3 regions of the Bacillus sp. 1A genome follow, and region 1 is predicted to be linked to each of the others. Evidence: riboswitches for the same ligand, from Rfam matches in the RefSeq annotation. Region 1 holds a riboswitch; each other region holds the start of a gene.

Region 1 (3,288 bases):
GAATTTTCCCTTCTTTCTCATGCTTCATAACATTTGTTTTTAACTTTTCAATATACGCTTCACGAGTTTTGTAAATATGCTCTTCCAACGTACAATCAAGTTTTCCTTCTAAGCGAGATCGAATGGCTACAAGTTCCTTATAAATTGGTAATGCTTTCATTTCTTTTTCTACTACTTCGTTATTACTTAAAAATTGAAGAGCTAACCATCTCGGATGCTCGTAATTCGCTTTCTCTAAAAGAGAAATTACCTCTCCAATTCCTTCATCCATTTGTAAACCATATGAAATAATGAATGGCTTTTTCTCACTTTTGTCATTTTCTTTAAGAGTAGCAAGTAGTTCTTCACAGCCTTTTCCACTTCTTGCAACGACAGGAACGACTGTTACACCTAATAGCTCTGATAATCGTTTTACATCAATTACAATGCCTCGTTGCTTTGCCACATCGACCATATTTAAACCAATTGAAACTGGCTTACCAAATTCAAGTAACTGCAACGTTAAATGCATATTTCGTTCAAATTGCGAAGAATCCACAATATTTAACATATGATGAAATTCGTCTGTTAGTAGAAAATTCGTAACGACACCTTCATCACGCGAAACTGGATTTAAATCATAAACACCTGGTAAATCAATTAATGTTCCTTGCTTATCTTTTAATTTACCAACCTTCTTTTCTACTGTTACACCGCTCCAGTTTCCTACATATTCATAAGAACCAGTAAGTGCATTAAATAATGATGTCTTCCCTGTATTCGGATTCCCTAGCAAAGCTACCTTATTCACGCTAATTCCACCTTTATCATTTTCGCGTCACAATGACGAATACTAATTAACTGTCCACGACACTCCAATGTACAAGGACCTTTAAACATCGCTTTCTGTTTCAGGCGAAGTTCGCTTCCTTCAGCAAGACCGAAAGCAGCTAGTCTACGCTTTAATAGCTGATCTAAAGACTGAATACTTTTTACTAACACTTTCTCTCCAATTTTAATATCTACTAAGCTCATAACCTTCCCCCTCAGAAGAGAATGATAATTATTTTCAAAAAAATTATACCACACCCAATTTCTCTTGTACTATACCCTTTTGCTTCATATTTATTAACATTTCGCTACAATTCTATTTCAATTATTGTCATACTGTATTCGTTTGCCATTCTCATCCATTTCGCTTACAATAAAACAGTAGCAAATAAAGAATCTCGTTATCACTGGGGGAGCCATGCCGCTGAGAGGGAACACTTCGTTCCGACCCTTCGAACCTGTTAGTTAATGCTAACGCAGGGATTGTGCAAACGTCCGAAATACATACCTCATTTTTATTTACGTATTTCGTATCCTCCTATGATATCTATTCTTTTTTGTACAACTTGGATTTAGGGGGAGACAACATGCGTAACACCAATTTACAAGCGATGATCGAATCTGCAATTCTTGCAGCCTTCGCCTTGGTCATCGACATTTTACCACTTTCAATCAAAATATCAGCAACAGGTGGTTCCATTTCATTTGCTATGATTCCCATTTTTATTATCGCATACCGCTGGGGCTTCAAAATGGCTTTCTTAGGAGGCTTAATTTGGGGATTATTACAAATTGTCGTAGGCGATGCCATTATCGTCACACCAATTCAAGTACTAATTGAATACTTTGTTGCTTTCGCATTCATTGGATTTGCTGGGTTATTCTATCGTCCAATTCAAAAAGCACTTTTAACTTCCAATGATAATAGCGAAGAGCAATCAAATTTAGGTAGCCGTAAAGACAAACCTTCATCAAAACCAAACCAAGGAAAGAAAGTAATTGGATACATTATCGTCGCTACTTTTATCGGTAGTCTAGCTCGTTACTTCTGTCACTTTATCGCTGGTATCATTTTCTGGGGACAATATGCACCAAAAGGCCAATCGGCTTTCCTATATTCTTTAATATTTAACGGTAGTACAATGATTGGTTCCTATATTCTATGTACCGTTTTACTTATATTTTTATTTATCACTTCACCACGTTTATTCAAGAGCATTAGTGCTTATCAAATGAATTCACAAAAAAAAGGCGCTTAACTAGCGCCTTTTTTTATATCAAAATTCTCAGTGAGTAATATCAATAATAAATACAATAAATGCACAAAGAAAAATAAATACCATCAAACCTAGTAAATTGCTATTCACGGCTAATCTACTCCTTACATAACCTCATTTTCTAATCAGATTATATCGCTTAAAAATAAAGATTAGGTAAAGATAATATGAAAATAAATTAAAAAAGCGTAGATTACATTGTCTACGCTTTTTTCGGTAAATAGAAGTAAAATAATACACCATCTTCTGTATTTTCTGCCCCATATTCAGCATCGTGCAGTTCTAAAATATTTTTAGAAATAGCAAGCCCAAGCCCCGTCCCGCCTTGTGAACGATGACGTGCTGCATCCACGCGATAAAAACGGTCCCAAATTTTATCTAATTGCTCTTCTTCAATGTGAGTACCTTTATTTTCAATACACACTTTTATACGATCCTTCTCATCTATTGTAGAAATAATAATATCCTCTGTATTCGGTGTATAACGTATGGCATTCGTAATGAAGTTCACGATTACTTGTTCAATCCGACTTTGATTTGCGACTACTTCAAATGAACATATATTTTTATGCACATGAAGTTCTTTTTTCTCTATGTCCACATAAAGGTGTTCACATATATCTTCAATTACTGTATCAATATAAAATACATCCTTTTTCATTTTATATGTACCTGACTCAAATTTAGCTAACTCCAGCATATCCAAAATTAAAGTATCCATTTTATCTACTTCTCGTTCCATTGCCTGAAAATAGTATTCTTTTTTATGCTCAGCTACTCCATCTTTTAAAATAGAAATACAGCTTTTCATAATACTCAGTGGCGTTTTTAATTCATGCGAAACACCAGAAATGAATTCTTTCCTCGTATTTTCTAACTTTCTTTCTTTTTCAATGTCTTGTTCTAGCTGTCCAATATGCGAATGGAGCTTATTAGATAATACATTAATATTTTTCGATAAATCACCAATTTCATCTTTTGAAGTAATCGGTATTTGTTCTGTGAAATCTAAATGTGCTATTTTCTTCGTTGTATCATTTATTTTTAATAACGGCTTTGCAATTTGTTTAGAGTAATAGAACGAAGCTAGAAAAATGAGAACGACTACAAACGCAATGATGTAAATGTAGTAATCTTGCACCATTTGTACAGCTTCATCTACAGGCTGTAAAGAAGCCATCGCATATATATAAGTTACTGA
Region 2 (3,288 bases), 380 kb from region 1:
GAATGACCATCGTTTACTCGTTATTTTAATCGGTTTTTCATTTGGAGCATTTTTGGAAGGGGCAGCAGGATTTGGTGCACCAGTAGCGATTACCGCAGCGCTTCTTGCAGGTCTTGGGTTAAATCCTTTATATGCAGCGGGTCTTTGTTTAATCGCAAATACGGCACCGGTAGCGTTCGGAGCGATGGGAATTCCGATTACAGTTGCTGGACAAGTAACAGGTATTGATCCGCATAAAATTGGACAAATGGCTGGGCATCAATTACCGTTCTTATCATTATTTGTTCCGTTCTTTATCGTATTTTTAATGGATGGATTTAAAGGAGTAAGACAAACATGGCCGGCTCTATTTGTAGCAGGTAGTTCATTTGCAATTACGCAGTTCATTACAGCGACGTTCTTAGGACCAGAACTTCCGGATATTACGTCGGCACTTGTAAGTTTAGTGAGTTTATCGCTATTCTTAAAAGTTTGGCAGCCGAAAGAAATCTATCAGTCTAAAGAAGCAAATAGTGAAGTAGCAGCAACGGCGATATCTATGCCGAAACTAACGGTAGGAAAAGTAGTAAAAGCATGGTCTCCATTCATTATTTTAACTGTGATGGTAGTCATTTGGAGCCAAAGTTTCTTTAAAGCATTATTTGCTCCAGGCGGTGCTTTGGAAAGCCTTGTGTTTAAGTTTGAAGTTCCAGGCTTACACAATTTAGTAATGAAAGCAGAGCCAATTGTAAATAAACCGACGCCTTATGAAGCAATCTTGAAATTAGATATTTTATCAGCGACGGGAACAGCAATTTTAATTGCTTGTATCATTTCTATCTTTATTTTGAAAATGAGTGCAAAAGATGCAGTAGTAACATTTAAAGAAACGTTAAATGAGCTTAAGATGCCAATTCTATCTATCGGATTCGTATTAGGATTCGCGTTTATCGCAAACTATTCTGGTCTATCTTCTACATTAGCATTAGCACTTGCAGGAACTGGCGGACTATTCCCGTTCTTCTCACCATTCCTAGGCTGGATCGGTGTATTTTTAACAGGATCCGATACGTCAGCGAATGCACTGTTCTCGAATTTACAAGCGATTACAGCGCAGCAAGTCGGTGTATCTGAAGTACTTCTCGTTGCAGCAAATACAACGGGCGGTGTAACAGGAAAAATGATTTCACCGCAATCGATTGCAATTGCTTGTGCAGCAGTTGGACTTGCTGGAAAAGAATCAGATTTATTCCGCTTTACAGTGAAGCATAGTTTATTCTTCGTAATTATTGTTGGTATTATGACGTATGTACAGGCATATTATTTAACGTGGATGATTCCATAAACAACAAAAGAAATAAACTTTGCATTTTTCAGATTATCGTGTATGATGGGAAAGTATTGAAAATTAAATCAGTGATAAACTAGGGGTGCCTAACGTATGCGTAGGCTGAGAGAGAAGCGTGTGAACTTCTTAACCCTTTGGACCTGATCTGGCTCGTACCAGCGTAGGGAAGTTAACGGCTTTACATAATGATGTCTTTATGAGCCAGGTCCTTATTTTTTTATGGACCTGGCTCTTTTTATTTTGGCATACGCTGGCCATATCTTGTCCTTGTCACGTACAGGGGGGCAACAAAGGTTATGAAACAGTCTGTTTCAGCTGAGCAAATTGAATTGAAATCGAGTTTACCAGGAAGTAAGAAAGTGTATGTGGATGGACCACGCGCTGGTATGAAAGTGCCGATGCGTGAGATTGAACAAAGCGAAACGAACGGTATTCCGAATCCGCCAATTCGTGTATATGATACGAGCGGTCCTTATACAGATCCTGCGTATAAAGTGGAACTGGAAAAGGGATTGCAGGCGCCGCGCCACTCTTGGATCCTGGAGCGCGGAGATGTAGAAGCATACGAAGGGCGCGAAGTAAAACCAGAGGATGACGGTGTGAAAGTGGCTTTGAAACATACGCCTGTTTTCCCGCAAATGGATCGTCAGCCGCTTAGAGCAAAGCAAGGGGCAAACGTTACGCAAATGCATTATGCGCGTAATGGCATCATTACGTTTGAGATGGAATATGTTGCGATTCGTGAAGGAGTAGAGCCTGAGTTTGTTCGTAAGGAAATCGCGGAAGGTCGTGCCATTTTACCAGCGAATATTAACCATCCGGAAGCAGAACCGATGATTATCGGCCGTAACTTTCACGTGAAGGTCAATGCAAATATCGGAAACTCTGCTGTATCTTCTTCTATTGCAGAAGAAGTAGAGAAGATGACGTGGGCAACGCGTTGGGGTGCGGATACGATTATGGATTTATCTACAGGTAAAAATATTCATACGACGCGTGAGTGGATTATTCGTAACGCGCCTGTACCAGTTGGAACTGTACCGATCTATCAAGCGCTGGAAAAAGTAAACGGAATTGCAGAAGATTTAACGTGGGAAGTGTATCGTGATACGTTAATTGAGCAGGCGGAGCAAGGTGTGGATTACTTTACGATTCACGCGGGCGTATTACTTCGTTACATTCCGATTACTGCAAAGCGTACGACAGGTATCGTTTCGCGTGGTGGTTCAATTATGGCACAGTGGTGTTTATTCCATCATAAAGAAAACTTCTTATACACTCATTTTGAAGAGATATGTGAAATTATGAAGCAGTATGATGTTTCGTTCTCTCTTGGAGATGGATTACGTCCAGGTTCGATTGCAGATGCAAATGACGAAGCACAGTTTTCTGAGCTTGAAACACTTGGTGAATTAACGAAGATTGCTTGGAAACATGATGTGCAAGTGATGATTGAAGGACCTGGGCATGTACCGATGCATTTAATTAAAGAGAATATGGAGAAAGAGCTTGATATTTGTCAGGGCGCGCCGTTCTATACACTGGGGCCGTTAACAACAGATATTGCACCAGGTTATGACCATATTACATCGGCAATTGGAGCGGCGATGATTGGCTGGTTTGGAACGGCGATGCTTTGTTATGTAACGCCGAAAGAACATTTAGGTTTACCGAATAAAGATGATGTTCGCACGGGGGTTATTACGTACAAAATTGCTGCACATGCAGCTGATCTTGCGAAAGGGCACAAAACGGCTCATCAGCGTGATGATGCACTTTCAAAAGCTCGCTTTGAATTCCGTTGGCGCGATCAATTTAATTTATCTTTAGACCCTGAACGTGCGATGGAATATCACGATGAAACATTGCCAGCAGAAGGTGCGAAAACGGCTCATTTCTGTTCAATGTGTGGACCGAAGTTTTGTAGTATGAGAATTTCACATGATATTCGTGAATATGCG
Region 3 (3,288 bases), 4.1 Mb from region 1:
TTTGTTATTAGGGCACTTAATAGAAAGATGGCATTATATATATGAGCAATTTTTTGTTTTAGTTGTACTTGAAAGGATTCCATCATAATTTCTAAAGCAACAAAAGCAATGATAATAGATAAAAATACAGTGTTTGTATTGTAAATGATTAAACAACAGATTAAACCTAAAAAGGCGAAGTATTCAATTAAGAGAGGTATATTGATATTGCGTTGCATACAATTTACCTAACTAAATATGGCAGTGGGTTTACTGCATTTGTTTTTTCAAAATTCCATTCTCCATTGTGTAATTCAAAATGAAGATGTTGCCCGTATGAATGACCTGTGTTTCCCATATGACCTACTAATTGTCCAGCTTGTACTTGATCACCAGCTTGTACAGTGCGATCTTTCATGTGTGCATAGACTGTCGTATATAATTTCCCGTTTATTTGATGGGCGATGAACACAACATTGCCATAGCTAGCTGAATAATATGATTTCACAACTTTACCTGCAGCTGCCGCCTGGATCGAGACATTACCTTGAGCTGCAATATCTATACCATAATGCATTTGTTCCCAACGCATATCAAAGGTTGAGCTAATTCTTCCTTGAGTAGGGAATTTGAAAACTGCTGGAATGGAAGTAGGTTGAGCCGTTTGAGCTTGTGATTGCATTTGATTTTGCACCACATAATGTTTTGCCACGTATCCGTATCCTGTGCCAAAACGAATTTTATACCAAGTTCCTACAGTTTCCACTACTTGTATTTGTGTACCATTTTGTAATGAACCAAGTAGTGCACCACTTGTACTAGCGTTGCCACGTACATTAAGTTTAGGTGTTGCAACTGTGTATTTCGTATTAGTTTGAACTGTGATGCCTTTTACTAAAGGTTGTGAACCATTAGATACGAATGCTTTTTGTACGTAACCTGTTTTGCCATTATGTAAAATTTTATACCACTCGCCTTGTTCTTCTTGAATGGTAACGAATTTTCCATTTGGTAATACATCTAAAATTGAAGATTCTAAATTAGGTTCAGAACGAACGTTTAATGCATTGGCATTAACGATGTATTGATTATTAGATTGAAGTTTGTTTTTTAGTAGAATAGCATCTTTTTGTACGTAACCTACTTTATTATTAACGGATACTTTATACCAGCCATTAGTTGTTTCAAGTATGTTCACTTTCGTATTAAAGCGAATTGTATCAATTGAAGAGCTATTTGCGTTATCTTTTGTATGTAAGGCTACTTGATCGACTTTGACATATCCAGTTTTCACATTAGATAATTGTTCAGCGTTGGCTGTTTGTACATTTGTTTCTCCCATAGAAGGAAGTAAAGAGGCAATTGCGACAGTAGTTGCTGTTAAAGCAGTAGCTTTCATATTCATATAATAGAGACCTCCTCTAGTTGTATAGTTGTAATTTTATTATAGTATAAAGATATAATATAGTGGGTGTATTCACATAAATGTAATATGAAATCAATATAAAAATAAATTTTTTGAGGATAATGATTCCTTTTTATCCAATTAATTAGGATAATAATTTCTAACATAGAATATAAGTATTATATAGTTTTGTTATTTTGTTGACAATTGAGAAAATTAAAATAGTTGATGATGTCTTATTACGGTGTTATACTGACAGTGTTAATTTCATAGTTTGCTAGGAGAGCTGGTGTTGCCAGCTGAGAGTAGGCCGTAAGCCTTTGATCCTTTTCATTACCTGATCTAGATTATGCTAGCGTAGGGAAGCAATACGGACACTAATAATGAATCCCCGTTTCTTTGCGTATAGAAACGGGGCTTTTTTGTTTGAAAATTTCATATTGAAACCACTAGGGGTGCTTGTTGTGCTGAGAGAGGAATAATCCTTAACCCTTACAGACCTGATCTAGGTAATACTAGCGAAGGGAAGTGGAGCAACGAATAAATTATAATTTTATTTGCTGTAACCACTTCTTATTTAGAAGTGGTTTTTTATTTAGATATATAAATTGAAAGGGGATAGAGAAATGAAATTTTGCGATAGATTATTAGAAACTGTACAACCAGTTTGGGAGATGAGTCATAATCACCCGTTTGTAGTAGGTATGGGAGATGGCACATTAGAAAAAGATAAGTTTCAGTATTATATTATTCAAGATTATTTATATTTGTTAGATTATGCAAAGCTATATGCGATTGGTGTTGTAAAAGCAACGAATCCACAAGTAATGGGGAAATTTGCTGAACAAATTGATGGCATATTAAATGGAGAAATGACAATCCATAAACAATATGCAAAAAGACTTGGTATTTCTATAGAGGAGATAGAATCTGCAAAACCATCTGCTAAAAATTTAGCCTATACAAATTACATGATGTCTGTATCTCAAAATGGCACACTTGCGGAATTAATAGCGGCACTTCTTCCATGTATGTGGAGCTACTGGGAAATTGGAAAGCGTTTAAACGATATTCCTGGAGCAAGAGATCATGAGTTCTTTGGTGAGTGGATTCAAGGATATAGTTCGGAAGAATACGGTAGCCTTTGTATTTGGTTAATCGATTTATTAAATGAAATGGCAGTTGGAAAGTCTGACAAAGAGCTAGATCGATTAGAGGAGATATTCCTATATTCCAGTCGATTTGAATATTTATTCTGGGATATGTCCTATCGTAAGGAGATGTGGGGATTTGAGGAGCAAGAACATACTACAGTTTCATAATGTTTCTTTTCATTATGATGAGAAACCAATCATCAATGAATTAAATGCTTCTATACAAGATAAAGAGTTTGTAAGTATTATTGGACCGAGTGGATGCGGCAAAAGCACTCTATTTCGCCTTATTACAGGTTTAGAAGAAGCAAGTACGGGACAGATAGAGCTGACAGAAATAAAGAGCCATCCTGTAGGGTATATGCCCCAAAAAGATATGCTCCTGCCATGGAGAACGATTATTGAGAATGCTGCCCTACCGCTAGAGTGCCAAGGTGTACAGAAGAAAGAAGCACAAATAAAGGCAAAGGAACTGTTACATAAATTTGGCTTACAAGGGTATGAGACAAAATATCCGAAAGATTTATCTGGTGGTATGAGACAACGCGTATCTTTTATTCGAACTTTATTAACAGGCGGGGAGATATTGTTGTTAGATGAACCGTTTAGCGCGTTGGACGCTTTAACGAAGGCATCTTTGCAAGAATGGCTGTTTGAACAATGGAAAGAGTGGGAAAAAACAATTTTATTTATCACTCATGATGTGGAAGAAGCGTTGTTTCTTTCTAATCGAATTTTAGTAGTAGAGCA

The links. A riboswitch is a leader RNA that binds a small molecule or an ion and turns the genes downstream of it on or off. The one in region 1 is predicted to bind thiamine pyrophosphate.
Region 2: it holds a riboswitch for thiamine pyrophosphate, as region 1 does, so the genes downstream of both, thiC (phosphomethylpyrimidine synthase ThiC) here and ACUN0F_RS08800 (energy-coupled thiamine transporter ThiT) in region 1, are expected to answer to the same signal.
Region 3: it holds a riboswitch for thiamine pyrophosphate, as region 1 does, so the genes downstream of both, tenA (thiaminase II) here and ACUN0F_RS08800 (energy-coupled thiamine transporter ThiT) in region 1, are expected to answer to the same signal.

The regions. Positions count from the first base shown of each region.
Region 1 is NZ_JBQYLZ010000001.1:1,745,470-1,748,757, reverse strand. Features, by position in the region: gene feoB (ferrous iron transport protein B) at 1-790, opposite strand, end outside; gene ACUN0F_RS08805 (FeoA family protein) at 787-1,014, opposite strand; TPP riboswitch at 1,210-1,311, shown strand; gene ACUN0F_RS08800 (energy-coupled thiamine transporter ThiT) at 1,398-2,069, shown strand; gene ACUN0F_RS08795 (sensor histidine kinase) at 2,290-3,288, opposite strand, start outside.
Region 2 is NZ_JBQYLZ010000001.1:1,366,272-1,369,559, forward strand. Features, by position in the region: gene lldP (L-lactate permease) at 1-1,324, shown strand, start outside; TPP riboswitch at 1,396-1,511, shown strand; gene thiC (phosphomethylpyrimidine synthase ThiC) at 1,624-3,288, shown strand, end outside.
Region 3 is NZ_JBQYLZ010000001.1:5,826,663-5,829,950, reverse strand. Features, by position in the region: gene ACUN0F_RS29880 (hypothetical protein) at 1-218, opposite strand, end outside; gene ACUN0F_RS29875 (SH3 domain-containing protein) at 224-1,384, opposite strand; TPP riboswitch at 1,654-1,765, shown strand; TPP riboswitch at 1,826-1,928, shown strand; gene tenA (thiaminase II) at 2,011-2,706, shown strand; gene ACUN0F_RS29865 (ABC transporter ATP-binding protein) at 2,675-3,288, shown strand, end outside.